2 regions of the Nocardiopsis sp. NPDC007018 genome follow, and region 1 is predicted to be linked to the other one. Evidence: riboswitches for the same ligand, from Rfam matches in the RefSeq annotation. Region 1 holds a riboswitch; the other holds the start of a gene.
The links. A riboswitch is a leader RNA that binds a small molecule or an ion and turns the genes downstream of it on or off. The one in region 1 is predicted to bind S-adenosylmethionine.
Positions count from the first base shown of each region.

Region 2: linked by a shared signal. The riboswitch ahead of thrC (threonine synthase) and the one ahead of ABZ635_RS01490 (aminotransferase class V-fold PLP-dependent enzyme) in region 1 are both predicted to bind S-adenosylmethionine.

Region 1 covers NZ_JBEYHA010000002.1:94,336-105,885, forward strand. The annotation lists gene fmt (methionyl-tRNA formyltransferase) at 1-542, opposite strand, end outside; gene ABZ635_RS01475 (primosomal protein N') at 652-2,730, shown strand; gene ABZ635_RS01480 (DinB family protein) at 2,961-3,530, opposite strand; gene ABZ635_RS01485 (SAM-dependent methyltransferase) at 3,521-4,195, opposite strand; gene ABZ635_RS01490 (aminotransferase class V-fold PLP-dependent enzyme) at 4,485-5,867, opposite strand; SAM riboswitch class IV at 5,928-6,042, opposite strand; gene ABZ635_RS01495 (DUF3870 domain-containing protein) at 6,260-6,670, shown strand; gene ABZ635_RS01500 (CoA transferase) at 6,677-7,957, shown strand; gene ABZ635_RS01505 (acyl-CoA dehydrogenase family protein) at 8,017-9,210, shown strand; gene ABZ635_RS01510 (nitroreductase/quinone reductase family protein) at 9,290-9,757, shown strand; gene ABZ635_RS01515 (GNAT family N-acetyltransferase) at 9,824-10,741, opposite strand; gene ABZ635_RS01520 (bifunctional (p)ppGpp synthetase/guanosine-3',5'-bis(diphosphate) 3'-pyrophosphohydrolase) at 10,851-11,550, opposite strand, start outside.
Region 2 covers NZ_JBEYHA010000001.1:191,637-203,186, reverse strand. The annotation lists gene ABZ635_RS01005 (ubiquitin-like small modifier protein 1) at 1-253, opposite strand, end outside; gene thrC (threonine synthase) at 318-1,577, opposite strand; SAM riboswitch class I at 1,591-1,731, opposite strand; gene ABZ635_RS00995 (trehalose-6-phosphate synthase) at 2,019-3,467, shown strand; gene ABZ635_RS00990 (GrpB family protein) at 3,714-4,319, opposite strand; gene ABZ635_RS00985 (class I SAM-dependent methyltransferase) at 4,433-5,224, opposite strand; gene ABZ635_RS00980 (S8 family serine peptidase) at 5,456-6,676, opposite strand; gene ABZ635_RS00975 (DUF3263 domain-containing protein) at 6,952-7,236, shown strand; gene otsB (trehalose-phosphatase) at 7,388-8,233, shown strand; gene ABZ635_RS00965 (serine hydrolase domain-containing protein) at 8,202-9,173, opposite strand; gene argJ (bifunctional glutamate N-acetyltransferase/amino-acid acetyltransferase ArgJ) at 9,462-10,622, shown strand; gene ABZ635_RS00955 (MFS transporter) at 10,698-11,550, opposite strand, start outside.

The DNA of each region.
Region 1 (11,550 bases):
TCGATCGTGCGGAGCAGCAGACCCGCCCCGGACTCGGCGAGACGCCCCAGGAGCTCGCCGCTGGTGTCGGTGGGGCGGACCGTCTCGGCGAGCGTGCCGTAGACCGGCCCGGCGTCGAGTTCCTTGACGATGCGGAAGGTGGACGCGCCGGTCACGTCGTCGCCGTGCAGGACGGAGTGCTGGACCGGGGCCGCGCCGCGCCAGGCGGGCAGCAGGGAGAAGTGCAGGTTCACCCAGCCGTGCGCGGGAACGTCGAGCGCGGACTGCGGCAGGAGCGCGCCGTAGGCCACCACCGGGCAGCAGTCGGGGGCGATCTCCGCCAGGCGCGCCAGGAACTCTGGGTCGCCCGCCTTGGCGGGTTTGAGGACCTCGATGCCCTCGCTCTCCGCGACCTCGGCGACGGGGCTCGCCGAGATCCTGCGCCCCCGACCGGAGCGGGCGTCGGGTCGGGTGACCACCGCGGCGACCTCGTGTTCGGAGGCGATGAGCGCCCGGAGCGAGGGCACCGCCACCTCTGGTGTTCCGGCAAAGACGAGCTTCATGTTCGGTTCCCCCTCCGCTGCGCGTACGGGTCACTGTTCTACCAGTACCCGAGGGGGCTCCCGAGCGGGAACGGCGGTGTTGTCGGCGGCTTCTGGTAAACCAAGGGTGATGACTGCACAGCCCGGCCCACCCGACGACGGCCTCTTCGACGTGTCGGAGCTGCTGGACCCCAAGGCGCTCGCCAAGGCCCGGGCCCAGGAGGCCGCCCGGCCCGAGGCGCGGCGGCCCGCCGGGAGCCTGTCGGTGGCGCGCGTCATCGTCGACACCCCGCTGCCCCACCTGGACCGCTACTTCGACTACCGGGTGTCCGCCGACCAGGACGCGCAGGCCGTCGCGGGCTGCCGGGTGAAGGTGTGGTTCCACGGGCGCCTGCTGTCGGGGCTGATCGCCGAGCGGGTGGAGACGTCCGACTTCGGCGGCCAGCTGTTGTACCTGGACTCGGTGGTCTCCGCCGAGCCGGTGCTCTCCCCCGAGGTCCTGGAACTCGCCCGGGCCGTGGCCGACCGCTACGCGGGCACCCTCAACGAGGTCGCCAAGCTGGCGATACCGCCGCGCAGGATCAGGGTGGAACGAGAGGAGCCGCCGGAGCCGCCCGACCCCCCGGAGCGGGAGGACGCCGACACGGGCCCCGGCCCCTGGGCGCACTATCCGGACGGGCCGGGGTTCGTGGCCGCCCTGCGCGAGGGGCGTGCGGCCCGCGCGGTCTGGAACGCCCTGCCCGGGCCGGGGTGGGACGACGCGATCGCCGTGGCGGCCGAGGCCGCGCTGGACGCCGGTCGCGGCACCGTGATCGTGCTCCCCAACAGCCGCGACGTGCGGGCCGTGGACGCCGCGCTGACCCGCCGCCTGGGTGAGGGGCGCCACGCCGCCCTGCCCGCCGACCTGGGCCCCACGCCGCGCTACCGGCGCTGGCTCTCGGTGCTGCACGGGCGGACCCGGGTGGTGGTGGGCTCGCGTCTGGCCCTGCTGGCTCCCGTGCGCGACCTGGGGCTGGTGGTGCTGTGGGATGACGGCGACGACGTCCATGTGGACCAGAGCGCGCCCTATCCGCACGCCCGCACCGTCCTGGCGATGCGCGCGCACATGTCGGGAGCCGGGGCGCTCTTCGGCGGACACACCCGCTCCACCGACACCCAGCTGCTGGTGGAGTCGGGCTGGGCGCAGCCGCTCGTGGCCGACCGGGCGACGCTGCGCGGGCGGGCTCCGGTGATCCGGCCCGCCGGGGACGACCACGAGCTGGCCCGGGACGAGGCCGCGCGCACCGCGCGGTTGCCGAGCCTGGCGCTCAAGGCGGCGCGCGAGGGCGCCCGCGAGGGTCCGGTGCTGTTCCAGGTACCGCGCCGGGGCTATCTCAACGCCCTGGCCTGCGCCGGCTGCCGTGAACCGGCGCGCTGCGAGGCCTGTCGCGGGCCGCTGGCGATCCGTGACGCGCACGCCGTCCCCTCGTGCGGGTGGTGCGGTCGGGTGGCCGGACGGTGGACCTGCTCCGAGTGCGGCTCGCCCCGTATGCGCGCCGTGGTGGTCGGCGATCGCAGGACCGCCGAGGAGCTGGGCCGGGCCTTCCCCTCACTGACCGTGCGCACCTCCGGTCGGGACGAGGTCCTGGCCCAGGTGCCGAACAAGCCGTCGCTGGTGGTGTCCACCCCGGGTGCCGAGCCGGTGGTTCCGGACGGCGGATACGCCGCGGCCGTGTTGTTGGACGGCTGGGCGCTGCTCAACCGTCCCGACCTGCGCGCCTCTGAGGAGGCGCTACGCCGCTGGCTGAACGCCGCCGCGCTCGTGCGGCCGGGCGGCACCGTGGTGGTGGCGGCCGACGCGTCCGTGCCGGTGGTGCAGTCGCTCGTGCGCTGGGACCCGGCCGGGTTCGCCGAGCGCGAGCTCGCGGAGCGGCGCGGGCTGGGGTTTCCCCCGGCGGTGTCGATGGCCTCGATCACCGGCGCCCCGGAGCACGTGCGGGAGCTGCTGGACCAGATCCGGTTGCCGGAGTCCGCCGAGGTACTGGGACCGGTTCCGGTGGACACGCGGACCGGCGACGACGGCGGGGTGACCGAGCGGGCGCTGCTGCGGGTGCCGCGCGGCGCGGTGGGCGAGCTGTCCCGGGCGCTGAAGGCGGCCGCGTCAGCGCGCAGCGCGCGCCGGGACGAGCACCTGGTGCAGGTGCGGGTGGACCCGCTACAGGTGCTCTAGGGTGTGTTTTGTGGATGCTTTCGCCTTCTGGCGGCGGAGCCGCCAGCTCCGCGAGCGGCCGCCAGGCCATCTCTCGCAAGACGATGAGCGACGGTCAGCCCGGGTTTGGCTGTCCGAGCTTCATCGGCGCAGCGAGAGGCAGCCTGGCACCGTGAGAACACCGCGCCGCCAGGCGTCCCTTGAGGGTGGTGGAGGGCGACGGGCGGGCGGAATGATCCACACAACAGGCCCTAGGTGACCGGCGCGGGCCCGGTGTCGGGCGCCTGCCCGTAGCGGGCTCGGTAGAGGTCGCGCAGGAGGGCGACCTCGGCACCGTGGTGGATGAACTCGCGGTTGAGGTGCAGCAGGAGCACGACCAGGGGGAAGTCGGCCCACTGGGGCGCCTCCGCCCCGCCCACGGGCGCGGCCAGCGCGTCGTCGTCGAGCTCCTGGACGTGCGCGACCCACGTGAGGTAGGCCCTGCGCAGACGCTGTCGGGCCTCGGCCGCGGTGGAGGGCCAGTCGATGGTGTCGCGGTTGGCGGTGCGGTCGCCGAAGTGCCAGTTGATCCGGGCCTCCAGCACGTCCACCACGATGTGCCCCAGGCGCCAGGCGATGGTGGTGACCGGCGGCGGATCGGGCTCGGGGTAGGAGCCGTCCGGGGCGTGGCGGCCGTCCGGCAGCTGGCGCACGGTCCAGCAGTCCGGGACCGGCTCCCAGTGGAACTCGGCGTCGGTCAGCCCCTCCAGCCGGGGCCACAGGGAGAAGTCCCAGTAGAACTGTATCTGGGCCAGGATCTCGGCGTTCCAGTTCAGCGCCATCGCGGCTGTCCCCCTCCTCGCCCGGGCACGCGGCCCAGCCCGCCCAGGGTCCCGCACCCGGGGTCGGACACGTCATCATCCGGGTAGGGCCACCAGGTGAGGTCGGCGACCCCCGGTTCGACCGGGAGGAAGGGGGCGAAGGCGCGTTCGGCGACGACGCGGGGGGCCGTGGAGGTGAGGGCGACGTATCCGCCGCCGCGCATCATCGAGTGCAGGGTGTCCAGGCCCCTGGGCGGGTCCTGTTCGGTGTGAGGTCGGGTCATCAGCACGGCGACCGGCTGGTCGAAGTCGACCAGGCCGCTGCCGTGCAGGCGCCGGAGCGCGGCGTCGGCCCCGCCGGTGGTCTCCCCTGCCAGGACGGCGCTGTTGCGCGCGGGGGCGGCCAGGACACCGGCGGTCCCGGTCGGGGCCAGGTGGACGACGGTGGCGTCGGCGTGGGCACCGCGGACCCGTTCGGCGGTACCGGGCACCGGACACCCCCAGTCGACGAACTGGCGTACGCGGGCGTCGGCGCAGAGGTAGTCGACGACGCGGCCGAGGAAGGCCTGGTGGAGACGGACCCGTTCCGTCTCGGCGGGGTCGGGCGGTGGGCAGCCGCGCGCGCCGAGGCTGACCACCCGGGAGGGCTGCTCGGGCACGCGCGGGGGCTCGGTGGTTCGGAACACGGCCGTGAGGGGCCCTGCCTTGGGTCCTCGGACGTCCGTCACGATCACGCTCCCCCAGCCGGTTCGCTCGCGGGAGGCGGGACGCGGTGCCGGTGCGGACCGGTCGGGTCCGGCGACGGCGCGCCCCACCGTCAGGGCCCGATAGTACCGCCTGAGAACGTGATCCCCGGCACACCCCGGCGTGAAATGTGGCCTAGTGCGTCGTATGTGGGTTCATGCGTCGCATGGCCCCTTGGGTACGAGGTCCCGAAACGCCTCATTCGCGACACACCGGACACGGGCGGCCGCGTCAGAGGACGTTGCGGGGGTCCGGAACGGGGGCGAGTCGGCCGTCGCAGTCGGCGTACTCCCAGCGCGGGCCCCGCGCCACGAGGTCGGCGACCGCCCCGACCAGCCGGTCCACGTGCTCCTCGGTGGTGCCCACGCCCAGGCTCGCGCGCACGGCCTGGTCGTGGCCCTCGGGGAGCAGGTGGGTGGTGAGCGGGTGGGCGCAGAAGAGGCCGTCGCGTACCCCGATCCCGTACTCGGCCGACAGCGCCGCCGCCAGCAGGTCGGCGGGCAGTCCGTCGACCACGAACGACACGATGCCGACCCGGGGGTGCTCGGCGTCCCACAGGGACAGCTCGTGCACGCCCGCGATCTCGTCCAGCCCCGCGCGCAGCCTCTCCAGCAGGGCCGCCTCCCGGATGTGCTGGAGGGAAAGCGCCTCGGTCGTGAAGGTGTCGCAGGCCGCCGCCAGGGCCACGGCCCCCAGCACGTTGGGGCTGCCCGCCTCGTGCCGGGCGGGCAGGTCGTTCCACTTCACGTCGTGCTCGGTCACCCGGCGGGTCGCTCCCCCGCCCGCGAGGTAGGGCGCGGCCTCGCCCAACCAGTCGGCGCGACCCGCGAGCACGCCCGAGCCGAAGGGCGCGTAGAGCTTGTGTCCGGACAGCGCCACGTAGTCGGCACCGGTTCCGGAGAGGCTGAAGGGCAGGTGCGGCACGTACTGGGCGGCGTCCACGACCACACGGGCCCCCTCGGCGTGGGCCGCCTCGACCAGTTCCTCCACCGGCCAGATCTCGCCGGTGACGTTGGAGGCGGCGGTGACGCACAGCAGCCGGGGACCCTCGGGGGCCGCGGCGAGCGCGGCTCGGGCCGAGGTGACGGCGGCCTCGGGCGAGGCGGGAAGCGGCAGCCGGACCACCTCGCCCGCGCGCGACGCCGGGTGCTCCCAGGGGAGCAGGCTCGCGTGGTGCTCGGAGGCGAAGACCACCACGGTGCAGCCCTCGGGGACGGCGCGGGCCAGCAGGTTGACCGCGTCGGTGGTACCGCGCACGAACACGACGGCGTCGGCGGAACCGTGCTCGTCGGCCTCGGTGCGCACGCCCAGGAACCGGGAGACGCTGCGGCGGGCCCGCTCGTAGGCGTCGGTGCTCACCTGCGAGTGGTGTCCGGCGCCCCGGTGGACGCTGGCGTAGTACGGCAGGGCGGTGGCGAGCGCCTCGGCGACGCTGGTCAGGCAGGGGGCGCTGGCGGCGTAGTCGAAGTTGGCGTAGTCGACGCGCTCACCGGTGACCAGGGGGACCCCGTCCTGCGCGGCGACGATCGAGCAGCCGGTGCGGGCCTCGGCGCCCGCCGCGCGAGCGGCGGAACGGCTGGAGCGGGTGGAGTCGAACGGGATGACGGTGGTCATGGGGCACCTCTTCGTGGGTCGGGGGACCCACGGGGTGGCCGATGACGGCCGCTCCTCAGGGGTCCGCGCTTGTCTGACACGGTCGTGTCGGGACCTGGTCCTCACCCGGGGCACCCCACCGCGGAAGGAGGGTTGCCGACCAGCTAGCCGGGGCTTGTCGCTGGTACTCGTGACCTGTGCCGAAATGTAACACAGGGTTCCCGAGGCGCGCATCCGCGTGTCCGTGTGCTCTGGACCACCCCCGCCTTGACACCGGAGGTCCCGGCTGGGCCATACTGATCGAGAACTGCCCTCACGTCGCGGGTGTCCGGTTTCCCCCGGCCGCCCTTCAGACGCGAGACTCCAGTCCGTTGGAGTTTTCGCGTGCCCGCAGACAAGAGGTGCATCTTCCGTTGTACGGCGACGACCGTGTTCAGCAGCTTCTCCGCAACCCCAGGGTTGTGCTCATCTCCGGCTACGCCCGTCTTCCCGACTCGGTGGCGAGCCACTCCCAGTACCAGCGGCTCGGTGTCGTGCTCGCGGTGGACTCCGCGGACGGCCGGATCGTGGCCGCGGACACCACCCTGCTGACCGACCTGGCCCGGGACTTCTTCCGCGCCCTGGTCGAGGGCGCCTCGGTGACCGAGGACATCGCGGAGATCGTCCGGCGGGTCCAGACGCGCTACGCGGGCCAGTCCGGCGCCGCGCTCACCACCGCACTGCGCCGCTGCCTGGAGACCTACTACCAGCTCCGGGACGGCGACCAGCTGCCCGGCGGCTCCGTGGAACCGGACGGCACCGTCCGTCCCGACGGCGAGGAGTGACCCCCCATGAACGAGAACGGCCCCCAGCCCGCCCCCGGCTCCGGGGAGGGCGCGCCGCTCCCCCTTGCCGGGGTACGCGTCGCCGACCTGTCCCGGGTACTCGCCGGGCCCTACGCCACCATGCTCCTCGCGGACATGGGCGCGGAGGTGGTCAAGGTGGAGCAGCCCGGCCGCGGCGACGACACCCGCTCCTGGGGCCCTCCCTACGCGGAACCCACCGAGGAGCACCGTGCGGACCACTCCCCCGGTGAGGCCGCCTACTTCCTGTCCGTGAACCGGAACAAGCGCAGCCTGGCCGTGGACCTGAAGGACCCCGAGGGCCTGACCGCCGTCCGGGAGCTGTGCGCGGCCTCGGACGTGGTCATCCAGAACTTCCGGCCCGGGGTGATCGACCGGCTGGGTCTGGGCTACGAGCGGATCAGCACCCTCAACCCGGCGGTCGTGTACTGCTCGGTGAGCGGGTTCGGGCCCGAGCACGAGCCCTCGACCCGACCGGGCTTCGACATCGTCGTGCAGGCGGAGAGCGGGCTGATGGCGACCACCGGCCCCGCCGACGGTCCGGCCAGCAAGGTGGGGGTGGCGCTCACCGACGTCCTGACCGGCCTCAACGCCGCCGTGGGCATCCTCGGCGCGCTCATGAGGGCCCGGCAGACCGGTCGGGGCGAGAACATCAGCGTCTCACTGGTGAACTCGACGCTGTCCAGCCTGGTCAACCTCGCCCAGCAGGCGCTGGTGACCGGCACCGAACCGGCGCGGGTCGGCAACGCTCACACGACCATCGTCCCCTACCAGGTGTTCCCGACCCGGGACGCGGAGGTGGTGATCGCCGCCGGGAACGACGCCCTGTACCAGCGCCTGTGCACCGCTCTCGACCGCCCCGACCTGGGGCGGGACCCCAGGTACGCCACCAACCCGCAACGGGTGGCGCACCGCGACGAACTGGTCGGGGAGCTGTCGGCCACCCTGCGGGAGCGGCCCGCCGAACACTGGATGGGAGTCCTGGTCGAGGCCGGGGTCCCCGCCGGGCGGGTCCGGGGCGTGCTGGACGCCCTGCGCACCGCCGACGCCAGGGGCGACGACGTCCTGCGCACGGTGGAGCACCCCACCGCGGGCCCCCTGGAACAGGTGCGGGCGGGCTTCCGGATGGAACGCACTCCCGTCCCCATGACCGCCCCTCCTCTGCTCGGGCAGCACTCCACGCAGGTCCTGGCCGAACTCGGCCTGGACCCGGACCACGTCACGGCGCTGCTCGCACGCGGCGCCGTCCAGCAGACCGACGTCGGCTGAGCCGGGCCCGCGCCCCGGCACCGACCCCGTACACACAGCACCACGAAGGGACACCCACCATGAGCGACTCCCAGCGCAAGGCCGCCGCCCCCGACCCCCTCGACTTCCTGGCGGTGGACGCCGAACTCTCCGACACCGAGCGCGACATCCGCGACGCCGTCCGGGAGTTCTCCTCCCGGGAACTCCTGCCGCAGGTCGCCGACTGGTTCGAGGCCGGGACCCTGCCCGACCCGCGCGGCCTGGCCAAGGCCTTCGGCGACCTGGGCGTGCTCGGTATGCACCTGGACGGGTACGGGTGCGGCGGGTCCAGCGCGGTCGCCTACGGCCTGGCCTGCCGGGAGCTGGAGGCGGTGGACTCGGGTCTGCGCAGCTTCGTGTCCGTGCAGGGCTCGCTGGCCATGGCCGCGATCCACAAGTTCGGTTCGGAGGAGCAGAAGAACGAGTGGCTGCCGAGGATGGCGGCCGGTGACGCCATCGGCTGCTTCGGCCTGACCGAGCCCGACTCCGGGTCCGACCCGGGCTCCATGCGCACCCGGGCCCGCCGCGACGGCTCCGACTGGGTCCTGAACGGCACCAAGATGTGGATCACCAACGGTTCGGTCGCCGACGTCGCCGTGGTGTGGGCCGCCACCGACGACGGCATCCGCGGCTTCGTGGTGCCCACCGACACCCCCGGGTTCTCGGCCAACGTCATCCACAAGAAGCTGTCGCTGCGCGCCTCGATCACCTCCGAGCTGGTCCTGGAGGACGTGCGCCTGCCCACCGACGCCGTCATGCCCGGGTCCCGGGGGCTCGGCTCTCCGCTGTCCTGTCTGAACGAGGCCCGCTACGGGATCGTGTGGGGCGTGGCGGGCGCGGCCCGCGCCTGCTACGAGGCGTCCCTGGACTACGCGCGCACGCGTGAGCAGTTCGGCAGGCCGATCGGCGGGTTCCAGCTCACCCAGCGCAAGCTCGCCGACATGGTCGTGGACGTCAACCACGCCGGGATGACGGCGCTGCGGATCGGACGGCTCAAGGACGAGGGGAACTGCCACCACAACCACGTGAGCTTCGGCAAGTTCGCCAACGTCGCGGCGGCCCAGCGGGTGGCGCGGACGGCGCGCGGCATCCACGGTGCGAACGGGATCACCCTGGAGTACCCCGTGATGCGGCACATGGTGAACCTGGAGACGGTGGCCACCTACGAGGGCACCGAGGAGATCCACGCGCTGAGCATCGGTCAGTCCGTGACCGGCGTCTCGGCGTTCCGCTAGGACGGGCCGGTTCGCCCGGGTGCCATCGGCGGCCGGCAACCCTCACAATGGGAACATCCGAACGAGGGAGTTGCCGAAGATGGTGAACGAACCGACGAAGCGGTTCGAGATGACGAAACTGCGGCGCACCGCCAACGCCTTCGTCAGCGGGTTCGTCAAGTACGGGGCCTGCCCGCCCGAGCTGCACCTGCTCACCACGCGTGGGCGCACCTCCGGCTTCCTGCGCACCATCCCGCTCATCGTCCTGGACAGTGAGAGCGGCCGCTACCTGGTCTCCCCGTACGGGGAGGTCGACTGGGTGCGCAACCTCCGCAAGGACGGTTTCGCGACCCTGCGCCAGGGCGGCTGGATCGAGCTGGTGAGCGTGGTGGAGCTGGGCCCGGGCGAGGCGGCGCCGGTGCTCAAGGAGTACCTGGACCACCCGCGTTCCGCGGTGGTGGGACCGTATTTCGACGCCCCTCCGGAGGCGCCGGAGGAGGCGTTCGAGGCCGAGGCCGACCGGCACCCGGTCTTTCGGATCGTGCGGTCCACGACGATCCGGCTGTAGCCCCGCGCCGGTGAGGCGCACGGAGCCCCGGTTCCCCTGGTCGGGGGGCCGGGGCTCCGTCGCGGGTCAGCGCGCGGGGCGGGTCAGGGCCGTGCCCCGGTCGGCCACCGCGTAGCCGACGGTGGCGTAGGTCCGGGCCGGGGTGGGGTAGGACTCGTTGGGGGTGGTGTTGATGTAGACCCGGTCCCCGCCGCGCCTGGCGGTCAGGGCGCACGCGGTGAGGGCGAGCGCGACGGCCAGGCCCCGGCGCCGGTGCGCGGGCACCACCCCGAGGGGTTCGATCTCCGAGCAGCGGTTCTCGGCGTCCCACCACACCACGCAGCAGGCGGCCAGAGAACCGTCCGGGGCCTCCACGACCAGGTCGAGTTCGGGGTCGTACAGCAGGGAGGCGCGGGTGTTGTCGTAGCGTTCGCGGCTGAACCGGCTGTTCAGCGCGGGGTCGAACTCGCGTCCGGGCCAGGGCAGGTCGGAGGGCTTCCAGGCGGCGCGGTGGCACTCCACCCGGGCGTCCTCCTCGCCCTCGCGCACGGGGCGGATCAGGTAGCCGTCGGGCAGGCGGATCTCCTCCTCTGTGGCGGCGCGGCCCATCCACTCGCCGAAGACGTTGGCGTCGCCAAGGGTGAACCCGGCGGCCTCGGCCAGGTCGCGGAGCACGGGGTCGCCCTCGAACACCAGGAGCTCCAGGGCGGCGTCGCCGGTCCGCTCCAGGACGCGCTCCAGCAGGGCGGCCCCGGCGCCGGGGTCGTCGGAGGCGCCCACGAGCGAGATCGTCGCCAGGCGCTGAAGGACGTTGGGGCCCTCGACGACGGCCCAACCGGCCAGAGCGCCGTCGCGTTCGGCCACGATGGTGTTGTCGGCGGTGAAGTCCTCGATGGCCAGCTTCCAGCCGAGCCCGCCCGGGTGCGGGGCCGCGGGCCACAGGCGCCGGGCCAGCTCCTCCAGGGGACGCGCGTCCCGGGACAGGAACGGGCGGATGTCGAGCATGATGGGGGGCTGCCTTCCGTCGGTGCGGTGCCAGGCGCACACGCTAGCGCCGGGAACCGCACCGCATCCACCGGTTTTCGGGCCCGGTCGGCCCGCTCGGGGAGGCCGGTCAGTTGCGGACGCGGAAGACGTCGTAGACCCCGTCCACTCCGCGCACCGCGCGCAGCACGCTGCCCAGGTGGGTGGGGTCGGCCATCTCGAAGGTGAAGCGGCTCTGCGCCACCCGGTCCCGGCTGGTCTGCACCGTCGCGGACAGGATGTTGACGTGCTGGTCGGAGAGCACCCGGGTGATGTCGGACAGCAGCCGGGAGCGGTCCAGGGCCTCCACGTGCAGCGCCACCAGGAACATGGAGTCCTCGGTGGGACGCCACTCCACGTCCACCATGCGCTCGCGGTCCAGGCTGGCGGCGTTGACGCAGTCAGCGCGGTGCACCGAGACCCCGTTGCCCCGGGTCACGAACCCGACGATCTCGTCGCCGGGCACCGGCGTACAACACTTGGACAGCCGGGCCCACACATCGGCGTCGCCCCCGGCCACCACCACGCCGGGGTTGCCCGCCCGCTGGCGGGTGCCGCCCGCGCGGGTCGGCAGCGACGACTCCGCCAGGTCCTCGGTGTGGCTGTCCAGCCCGCCCATCGACTCCACGAGCTTGCCGACCACGCTCTGGGCGCTGACCTGGCGCTCGCCCACCGCCGCGTACAGCGAGTCGACGTCCGGATACCTCAGGTCGCGGGCGAGGGCGATGATGGCCTCGCCGTTGAACAGGCGTTTGACCGGCAGCTCCTGCTTGCGCATGAACTTGGCGATC
Region 2 (11,550 bases), on a different contig from region 1:
TGATCGAGATCTGCTGGCCGTCCCGGACCTCGGTCTGGAGGCCCTGGTCGAAGCGGACGTCCTCGTCACCGACGTAGACGTTGACGAAGCGGCGGACCTTGCCGTTGTCGTCGAGCACGCGGGCGCGGATGCCCGGGTGGTTGGCCTCCAGGTCGTCGAGGACCTCGGCCAGGGTGCCGCCCTCGGCGGTCACCTCCGACACGTCGTTGGTGTAGGTGCGCAGGATGGTTGGCACGCGGACGCTGACGCTCATGGTGTTCGTACTCCTGGGACGTGGGTGCTGCGCGGGGTGGTGGGTGCGGGCGCGAGCCCGGGGATCAGGCCAGGCCCTCGGCCTTGAAGGCCTCCAGGGACGGCTTGATCGTGGCGGTGACGCCCGAGTCGACGGCGTTGAGGGTCTTGAGCCCGTCACCCGTGTTGACGATGACCGTCTCCGCCTCGGGGTCGAGCGTGCCCTCGCGCACCAGCTTGCGCAGGACTCCGGTGGTCACGCCGCCTGCGGTCTCCGCGAAGATGCCCTCCGTGCGGGCCAGCAGCTTGATGGCGTCGACGATCTCGTCGTCGCCGACGTGCTCGATCGAACCGCCGGTGCGGGTGGCGATGTCCAGCACGTACGGGCCGTCGGCGGGGTTGCCGATCGCCAGCGACTTGGCGATCGTGTCCGGCTTGACCGGCTGGATGACGTCGTGCCCCTCGGCCCACGCGCGGGCGACCGGCGAGCAACCGGTGGCCTGCGCCCCGAACACCTTGTACGGGCGGTCCTCGACCAGGCCGACCCGGATCAGCTCCTGGAAGCCCTTGTCGATCTTGGTGAGCTGGGAGCCGGACGCGATCGGGATGACGATCTGCTCGGGCAGGCGCCAGCCGAGCTGCTCGGCGATCTCGTAGGCCAGCGTCTTGGAGCCCTCGGCGTAGTAGGGCCGCAGGTTGACGTTGGTGAAGCCCCAGCTCTCCCCGGCCTCGTCGCCGATGAGCTCGGAGCAGAAGCGGTTGACGTCGTCGTAGTTGCCGTCGATGGCCACGACCTTCCCGCCGTACACGGCGGCCATCACGACCTTGCCCTCCTCCAGACCGGCGGGGATGAACACGCACGAGTCGAACCCGGCGCGCGCGGCGGCGGCGCCCACCGCACCGGCGAGGTTGCCGGTGGAGGAGCACGAGAGCGTGGTGAAGCCGAAGGTGCGGGCGGCCTCGACGGCGATCGCGACGACCCGGTCCTTGAAGGAGTGCGTGGGGTTGGCCGAGTCGTCCTTGACGTACAGGGAGCGCAGGCCGAGTTCGGCGGCGAGGCGGTCGGCCCTGACGAGGGGGGTGAGGCCGGGGTTCATGTTGGGCAGGTCGGCCACGTTGTCGGGGACCGGGAGGAGGGAGCGGTAGCGCCAGATGTTCTTGGGGCCGCTCTCGATCTGCTCGCGGGTGACGGTCCCGAAGTCGTAGGCGATCTCCAGGGGGCCGAAGCAGAACTGGCAGGCGAAGATCGGCGAGAGTTCGTAGCGCTCCCCGCACTCCCGACAGGACAGCGCGGTTCCCGGGCCGAAGGCGCGGACGGAGGTGGGTTCGGCGGCGGCAATCGCCATGGCGAGGCGTCTCCCCTCATCTTTCCTGGTGGCCACCTTGACCCCAGGCCGGAGTTGGCACCTGTCTCGACGGGTCGCGGTGATCGCGGTTCCACATGTCGAGATGGTTGCCGGGGCTTCGCAGGGCCGGTCCCTCCACCCCTCTGGATGAGCAATATGAAGTTGTGGCGGTTCTCCTTCGAGAACGCACCGTCACTGTAACCGAGGATGCGACCCGTTTTCCACGCCGGGTGATCCGGATTACACAACTTCTCCCACATGGTGAGACGGAAGTGTCCGCCAGGGGCGGGAAGCCGGTGCGTTCCGGGGGTGCGAACGGCGGCTCCTCCACGGGTGTGACGGTGTCCACCGTTGCCCCCGAGGGGGTTTGGGGTCACCGGCTCCAGGCGAGACCTAGGGGGAGCGTGAACCACGACCCATCCTTCGTCGAGAGGACGACCAGTGGACAAGGCCGAGATCCTCATCGCCTCCAACAGGGGGCCGGTCTCCTTCTCCACCGCCGACGACGGCTCCCTGGAGCACCGTCGGGGCGGGGGCGGCCTGGTCTCGGGAATGATCTCCGTGGCCTCCGAGATCGACGGGCTCTGGGTGTGCGCCGCCCTGTCCGACGCCGACCGCCGGGCGGCCGCCGAGGCACCCGGGGCCCGACTGGACCGCGCGCACGACCTCGACGGCATGCGCGTCCACATGCTGGAACTCCCTGAGACAACCTTCTCCGGCGCCTACACCGGGGTGGCCAACTCGACCCTGTGGTTCGTGCAGCACCTGCTCTACGACACCCCGAACTCGCCCTCCTTCGGCTCGGAGTTCCGACGCCTGTGGGAGGACTACACCGCCTACAACAACGCCTTCGCCGAGGCCCTCGTGGGCGGCGCCGCCGAGAACGCGCGCGTAGCCGTGCAGGACTACCACCTGGCGCTGGTGCCGCGCATCCTGCGGGCACGCCGCCCCGACCTGCGCATCGCGCACTTCTCGCACACGCCCTGGGCCCCGCCGGAGTACTTCCGCATGCTGCCCGACCAGGTGGCCCGGGAACTGCTGGAGGGGATGCTCGGCGCCGACCGGCTGGGGTTCCACAGCCCGCGGTGGGCGAACGCGTTCCTGCGCTGCTGCGCCGAGGTCCTGCGCGCCGACGTCGACCTCGAACGGGGCACCGTGGAGCACGGCGGCCGGGTCGTCCAGGTGGGCGTGCACGCGCTGGGCGCCGACGAGACCGGCCTGCGGGAGAGCGCGTCCGATCCCGCCGTGGCCGACCGCAGGCGGACTCTGGGCGAGGCGGTGGGCGACACCCGGCTCATCGTCCGGGTCGACCGCACCGAGCTCTCCAAGAACATCGTGCGCGGGTTGGAGGCGTACCGTGAGCTGCTCACGGCGCACCCGGAGTGGCGCGGCCGCGTCACCCACCTGGCCTTCGCCTACCCCAGCCGGGGCGACGTACCCGAGTACCGGGAGTACACCGACGCGGTGCTGCGGACCGCGAGGGAGATCAACGAGGAGTTCGCGACGCCGGAGTGGACCCCGCTGGTGCTGGAGGTCAACGACGACTACCCGCGATCGCTGGCGTCGTTCCAGATCGCGGACGTGCTCCTGGTGAACCCGATCCGGGACGGCATGAACCTGGTCGCCAAGGAGGGCCCGGTCCTGTCCGAGCGGGACTCGGTCCTGGTGCTCTCACGTGAGGCGGGCGCGGCGGACGAGCTGGGTGCGGACGCCCTGCTGGTCAACCCCTACGACACGGTGGAGACCGCGGAGGCGCTGCACCGGGCGCTGTCGATGCCCGCTCCGGAACGCAAGGAGCGCCGGGAGCGGCTGGCCGAGGCGGCCGTGGCGCTGCCTCCGCGCCGGTGGTTCCAGGAGCAGCTGCGGTCCCTGCGCGTGGGCGGCGCCTGAGCAGGCGGGGACGCCGGGGGCACCCGTGCCCGGGACGGGACGACGCGCCCTGACGGAACCGGGCCGGGCCCCGAAGCGGATCGGTGCCCGGCACCGCCCCGGTGGGTTCAGGACCGGTCGGGCGGTGGTCATCGGTCAGGACGTGGTCGCGGGGGACGGGCCGCCGGTCGGCGCGCCGTGTCCACGCCGTCCGGCGGTGTCGGGTCGGCACCGCCGGGGCTCACGCGGGCGCGCCCGGGGCGGGTCTCAGCCCTGGCCCGGGGTTCGCGCGCGCCATGCCTCGGCCTCGGCCAGGAGCTCCGTGACGATGTCGGACTTGGCGTCGGCGTAGTCCTGGATGCGCTTCCAGGTGCGCTCGGACAGCTCGCGTTTGACGGCGGTGTAGCGTTCGCGCGCCCCGGCGTCCGCCGCGAGGTAGTCGCGGAAGAGCCGCATCCGGTCGACCTCCTCGCACCCCGCGCCGAACACGTGGAGGTTGAGGTTGACGTTGGGCCCCTTGAGCACCCGGTGCTCGAACCAGTCGGGTTCCGCGATGACCAGCGCGTACCCGACCCTCTCCAGGTCGGGGAGGTAGGCGGACTCGTCGGCGGAGTCGGCGACCGTCATGACCAGGTCCACGCACGGTTTGGCGGCCAGGCCGGGCACCGAGGTGGAGCCGACGTGTTCCAGGGTCAGTACGCGGTCGCCGAGGGCTCCCCGGATGCGGGACTCCTCCTGGCGGAACAGGTAGGGCCACTTCGGGTCGGGGTCGGAGAGGCGCACGCGACCGTTGACCAGATTGCGTGCCATCGGGTCGGACACGACCCGCTTATCTCCTCGGGAGGGCAGAGAGGGCGTTTCGAGGGGCGACATTCCACAAAGCCTTGTCTCCCGTCGCACCCGCGTCAAGGCTTTCCGCGTGCCTTACATATGCACGCGCATTCGTGCGTCACCGAACGTCGGAACGCCCTGACCGAACGCGACGGTCACACCGCGCTGGGCCCGTCCGGAGTGGAGACCACCAGGACGAGTGAGCCCTCCCATTCGGGGAGTTCGCGGAGGTGTCCGTGGCGCGCGTCCCACGTGCCGTCGCGCAGGTCGCGGGTGAGGTGCTCGTGGAAGCGGGCGTGCGCGTCCTCGTCGACGAAGCTCCAGGCGGAGCAGGCCTGGCGGGCACCGGGGTCGAGCAACAGCTCGGGGCGTCCGTAGTAGGCCTCGTTGAACCCGTCCGAGCAGTCGAGCGGGATCGGCACGCGGGTGACCGTGGTCGTCCCGCCCAGCCCCTCCGCGAGGGCCGACGGCGCCGGGTAGCGCCGGGCCTCGGTGTCCAGGACCTCGGGGCAGTAGTCGTACAGCCAGAAGTCGCGCACCAGGGCCGGATCGCAGGTCAGCACCGCCACGGGCCCGGTGGTGACCCGGCGGACCTCGGCGAGTCCGCGGGCCGTGTCGGACCACTGGTGGACGCTGAAGGTGGTCATGGCGGCGTCGAAGGAGCCGTCGGGGAAGGGAAGCGACTCCGCGGTGCCGTCGACCGCCGGGGCCAGGTGCGCGGGGCGTCTGGCGCGCATGCTGGACGAGGGCTCCACCGGCGTGACGTCAAGGGCGGAGGGTTCGTAGGACCCGGCCCCGGCACCGACGTTGAGCACCGTCCGGGCACCGCCCAGGGCCGCGTGCACCAGCGCGGCGATCCTCGGTTCCGGTTGACGGTGGTCCGTGTACGTGCGGGAGATGACCCCGTAGTCCGCGTCGCCCGCGCTACCGTCGTGTGTTCGGACCATGGTGGCTCCCGCCGTCGAGGTGTGTGCCGAGTCAGGGTGTGTACCGGAACGAGGCGCCCGCCGACCCGGGGACTCGACTCGAGTCCCCCGGGGGGCGGGGTGGTTCCGCACGCACCCTAACCAACGAGAAGCCGTGGCGTCACGGGACTTTCGCCCGGTCTGCCACGGCCCTCCCCCACGGGTCCGGCGCCTCACCACGGGGCCGCGACGGCCCGGCGGAGGTCTCGACGGCTACGTCTTGCGGCGGCGCCCGCCCTTCTTCCTCCGGGAGGGGCGCTCCTCCGCCTTGGCCTGTTCGGCCCGCTCGGCCGCGAGGCGCTGGTCCTCCTCGCGCCGTTCGGCCTCCACCCCGTAGGGGTCCTTGGTGCTCCGGCGCACCCACAGCACCAGCAGGATGACGATCAGCGCCAGTACCACGCCGACGAGCGCGAACCACATCCACACCGGGACGGTCGGTGAGTCGTCCTGCACCAGGTCGTCGTCGACGAGCGGAATGTCCTGGGCCTCGCCGGAGGCCTGTTCGACGGCGGCGGGCAGGTAGAGGGAGGACAGTCCCTCGGTCCCCTGCTGCGCCCCCTCCACCAGCGCGGCGCGGAGCTGCTCGGAGCCGAGCTGCGGGTACTCGGAGTTGAGCAGGGCCGCCGCGCCCGCGGCCACCGCCGCCGCGTAGGGCGTTCCGGTCACGTCGACCTGGCCCATGTCGGGCCCGGCGGTGGACAGCTCCGCGCCGGGCGCGAGGAGCCCGATCGCCGAGGCGGGCGGGGAGTCGGGCAGGAGCGTCCCCTCCTCGGTCACACCGCCCACCGCGAGGACGTTGGGGTCGTCCTCGCCGCCCGCCGGGGCGACGACCAGGGTGCCGCTGCGGGTGGCCGACGCGGTGGCGGCCTGGAGGTCCTCGTCCTGGTCGACCTCGGTGGGCAGCAGGACGACCTGTGCCCCCTGCTCGACGGCGTAGCCGATGACGTCGGCGAGGTCGGCGGAGTCGGCGGCCGCCGCGGTGGCGTCGGCGCCGGGTGACTCCGTTCCCGCCGTGGCGTCGGCGTCCCCGGTGTCGGCCGAGCCGGAACCCGAGGAGTCGGTGCCGGTGGGCAGGACCAGCAGACGCGCCGCCGGGGCCACGCCCAGTACACCGCCGTCCGCGTCCATGCCGTGCCCGTGCCCGACGGCCAGGGCCCCCATGGCCGTGCCCAGGTCGGTGTCGCCGCCGTTGCCCCCGAACTCGGTGTCGACCACCAGGTTGTCCCTGAGGTCGGGGTGTTCCTCGTCGACGGAGACCCCCGGGAGGGCCACGGTGACGCCCTGCCCCTGGCTGGTCTCCCAGGCTTCCTGGGCCCCGATGGAGGCCAGGCTCCACTGGTCCGGTCGGAAGTCGGGGACGTCGTCGGCGGCGGCTGGAACCGCCGTCAGTCCCAGTACGGCGAGCGCCGCGCAGGCCCCCGCCGTGGCGCTCACAACGTGGCGCTGGTGTGTCCTGCTACGGCTGTTGCCCCCGAGCACGTCTGGCTCCCTCGAACGTTGCGGTCGGTGCTGCGCCGGGCCCTCCCCGGACCCTCGCGATTCTGTCATGTGCACAGGATTCAGGCTTGGACAAGTGGCCTGGGGGGTAGGAGACGTAACTGTATCCCTGGTGCCAGTCCTGGGTCTTCCGCTCCTCATCCGGCATGTCGAGTCGCTAGCATGAGTCGCGCCGATCCGGACAAACCAATTACCCGTCCAGGGGGTGTCCCATGCCGAATATCGGTCCGTCCGACGACGGTCAGTCGGCCCTCGCCGAGCGCGAACAGCGCATCCTCGCCTTCGAACGCCAGTGGTGGAAGTTCGAGGGCTCCAAGGAACAGGCGATCCGAGACGAGTTCGGGTTCTCCGCGACCCGTTACTACCAGCTCCTCAACGGTCTGGTGGAGCGCCCCGAGGCGCTCGCCTTCGACCCGATGACCGTCAAACGCCTGCGCCGCCTGCGCGCCGACCGCAGACGCCAACGCAACGCCCGGCAGTTGGGCATCCATCTCTAGTGCGCACCGCCGGGCCGCGCGCGAGGGTCGCGGAGCCGCCCCCTCGGGTGGGACACGCCCGGAACGGGTAGACGAGGAGTCGACGTCACCGGGAGCGCACGCGCCCGGTGCCACCACGGAGCACCGCACCCGACAGTGACAAGGTCCCCGCATGCCCTCGTCCCCAGCAGACGGTCCGACCGCGCCGACCACCGAGTCGGGGCGCGCCGCGCTCGACGCCCTGGTCCGCGCCCCCTCCCGGGCGCTGGCCGCCTTCGACTTCGACGGAACCCTGGCGCCCATCGTCGCCGACCCCCGTGACTCCGCCCCGCAACCCGGGATCGTGGCCGCCCTGACGGCCCTGGCCTCCCGGTTGGGCACCGTCGCGGTGGTCACCGGTCGTCCCGCCGCCACCGCCGTACGGCTCGGCGGGTTGGACGAGGTGCCCGGGATCGTCGTGCTCGGCCACTACGGCGCGGAGCGCTGGTCGGACGGCCGGGTGCTGGCCGCCGATCCTCCGCCCGGTGTCGCCCTGGTCAGGGCCGAGCTCCCCTCCCTGGTGGAGTCCTCCGGCGCCCCGGAGGGCACCTGGATCGAGGACAAGGGGCGGTCGCTGGCCGTGCACACGCGCCGCGCGGCCGACCCCGACGCGGCCCTGGACCTGTTGGCCGCTCCGCTCGCGGCGCTGGCCGAGCGCGCGGGTCTCAGGGTGGAGCCCGGGCGCAGGGTGATCGAGCTCCGTCCACAGGGTGTGGACAAGGGTGGGGCCCTCACCTCCCTGGTGGAGGAGAGGGCGGCCCGGAGCGTCCTCTACGCCGGCGACGACCTCGGCGACCTGCCCGCCTTCGCCGCCGTGGCCGACCTTCGCGCGCGCGGGGTCCCCGGACTCACCGTGTGCTCCTCCTCCGACGAGGTGACCGAGGTCGCCGACCGCGCCGACCTCGTCGTCGAAGGGCCCGAAGGCCTGGTCGCGCTGCTCGACCACCTCACGGAGACGATTCGTGGGCTTGGGGCGTGAGCGCCGAGCGCGCGGCCGAACGCAGGTCCACCAGACCGGTCCGGTCGCGCCCGTAGTGCACCGCGTTGGTCAGCACACCCACGTAGCGCCCGCTCTGCGGGTGCAGGAACAGGCTCGTCCCGGTGAACCCGTTGTGGTAGACCACGCCCTCCGGGGTGACCAACCAAGCCAGCCCCCGCGACAACCGCGCCCCCGCGTCGACCTGAGGTGACCAGCTCTCCCGTACGAACGACGCGGGGATCGCCCCGGACTCGCCGTCGTGCAACCGCAGCATCTCCCGGGCGAAGGCGCCCAGGTCGATCGCGGTGCTGAACACCCCCGCGTGCCCGGCGACACCGCCCATCAGGGCCGCGGCCTCGTCGTGCACCACACCCCACGCGGGGGCCGCCCCGACGAGCCTGCGCTCGGTCGGCGCCACCTCCGGGGACCTCCCCAGCGGACCGTAGGCCGTGGAGCGCAGGCCGAGATCGGTCCACAGGTCGTCGGCGAGCCGGTCCAGGCTGGCGCCGTACAGGCGTTCCAGGAGCAGGCCGAGCAGGATGAAACCCCGGTCGATGTACTCGTACCCGGGCTCCTCCAGCGGGTCCGAGAGGATCGCCTCGGCCAGGTCCTGGCCGGTGCCGACGTACCGCTCCATCCACGCGACGGGGTTGAGCCGGCTCGTGTGCGTGAGGATCTGCCTGGTCGTCACCCAGGCCCCGGGAAGGTCCTCCCCGGGAAAGTATTCGGACATGGGGGCGTTGATGTCCAAAACCCCCTCGGCGATCGCCCTGCCGACGAGCGGCCAGGTCGCCATCACCTTCGTCAGGCTCGCGACGTCGTAGGAGACGTCGGGCGCGGTGTCGTGATCTCCGCTGGTCCTGCCCACCGCCACGAACTCCCACATACCGCCGGTGCCGACCACGGCGGCCCCGCCCGGCAACCAGTCCGCGTCCACCATCACCTTCAGGACGCCACGGATTCGCGCCCCAGTCTCCGTGAGCCAGTCACCATCACGCACAACACGCCTCCCCCCGAGCGGTCTCCCCCACTTCTCGGCGGATACCCCGTTCACTCCGGCTTGTCACACCCGTGCCGTCTCCGAACAGTACGAAACCCCCGCAGGTCATGGCCGTAACCGCGCCGTTCTGGCGTGGCGCGGCCCGGGTGCCGCTCCGGCCCGGCTCCGGCCTCCTGTGGCGCGGGTCCGGCGAAGTAGGCTGGCGCACACGCAGTTCCGAGGAGGACGATGAGCAGCAAGACCCCCGTTCCCGCCGGTTTCGTCGGCGTGGCCGGAAACATCGGGATCAAGGACCCCGACGACGACTTCTTCACGGTCGTCTCCGAGGTCCCCGCGGCGGTCTCCGCCGTGTTCACCCAGTCGCGGTTCGCCGGGCCGAGCGTCCGCATCAGCCGCGAGGCCGCCGCCGACGGCCGGGCCAGGGGCGTCACCGTGATCGCGCGCAACGCCAACGTGGCCACCGGCCAGATCGGCACGGCCGACGCGCGCGAGGTGCGGGACGGGGTGGCCCGCGCCGCCGGGGTCGACCCCGACCAGATCCTCATCGCCTCCACGGGGGTCATCGGACGCCCCTACCCCATGGACCGGGTGCGCTCCTACCTCGCCGACCTCCCCGCCGAGTTCCCCCCGGCCGACCTGGACCGCTCGGCGGCGGCCATGATGACCACCGACACCCACCCCAAGGTCGCCACCGCGAAGGTCGGCGACGCCACCCTCACCGGCATCGCCAAGGGTGTCGGCATGATCGAACCCAACATGGCCACCATGCTGACCTGGTTCTTCACCGACGCGGAGGTGGACCAGCCGGTCCTGGACGCGGTGTTCCGGCGTGTGGTGGACCGGACCTTCAACGCCCTGAGCATCGACACCGACACCTCCACCAGCGACTCCGCCGCGATCTTCGCGAACGGGCTCGCCGGTCCGGTGGACGTCGACGCGTTCGAGTCCGCCCTGTACGAGGTGGCCCTGGACCTGGTCCGGATGATCGCCTCCGACGGCGAGGGCGCGGGCAAGCTGATCGAGGTCCGGGTCACCGGTGCGCGCGACGACGCCCAGGCGAAACGGATCGGCAAGGCCGTGGTGAACTCGCCGCTGGTGAAGACCGCGGTGCACGGCGCCGACCCGAACTGGGGCCGGGTCGCGATGGCCGTGGGCAAGTGCTCGGACGAGACCGACGTGCACCCGGAGAACGTGCGGATCGTCTTCGGGGACGTGGAGACCTTCCCCCGCCGGGCCACGGAGGAGACCCTGGAGCGGGCCGCCCTGCACATGAAGGGTGACGAGGTGGTGATCAGCGTCGACCTGGGGATCGCCGAGGGCGCGTTCACGGTGTACGGCTGCGACCTGACCGAGGGCTACATCAGGATCAACGCCGACTACACGACCTGAGCCGCGACGGCCGGTGAACACGGGAGGGCCCTGGTGGGCGCGCCACCAGGGCCCTCGTTCGTGACATCGCGCGGGTCAGATGTGCACCACGGGGCCGTCCGTCATCCTCCCCGCGCGCATGAACAGGGACAGCCCCGCCGCCACCAGCATCACGACGGCGGCGATCCCGAAGGCCAGGTGCAGACCGTCGAGGAAGGCGAGGTTGCTCGCCTCCGTGATCGCTGCGGTCACGCCCGCGTCCGCGCCCTCCGGAACGACCGCGCCGCCCTGGGCGACGGTGCTCTGCATGGCGGACAGCTCGTCGGCGGAGGGCTCGGCCACTCCAGCGGCCGCGTAGTGTCCGGGCAGCGTGGAGACGATGGTCGCGGACATGACCGCGCCCAGCACGGCCGTCCCCAGCGAGCCGCCCAGCTGCATGGCGGCCTGCTGGAGCGCCGAGGCCACCCCCGCGTAGCGCACCGGGGCGTTCCCGATGATCGCGGCGGTGGCGCCCGTCATGACCAGGCTCAGACCCACGCCCAACAGCACGAACGCGAGCGAGACGTAGGGCACGCCGGTGTCGGTTTCCAGCCGGGAGAGCAGGAACATCCCCGCCGAGGACGACAGCAGGCCGACGGTGGTGGGAAGGCGTGCGCCCACCCGGTCCAGGAGCCGCCCGGCGATGGGCGAGGTGATCGCCATCATCGCGGTCATGGAGATGAGCTGGAGCCCGGTCTGGGCGGGGCTCAGGCCGCGCACGCCCTGGAGGTAGAAGGTGATGAAGAACAGCGAGCCCATCAGGCCCAGCGCCATCGCCACGGTCAGCACCACGCCGATCGAGAGCGAGGGGTGGGCGAAGAGCGCGAGCGGGACGAGCGGCTGTTCCGGGCGCCGCTCCCAGATGAGGAAGGCCGCGCCGAAGAGGACCGCGGCCCCCAGCGAGACCAGG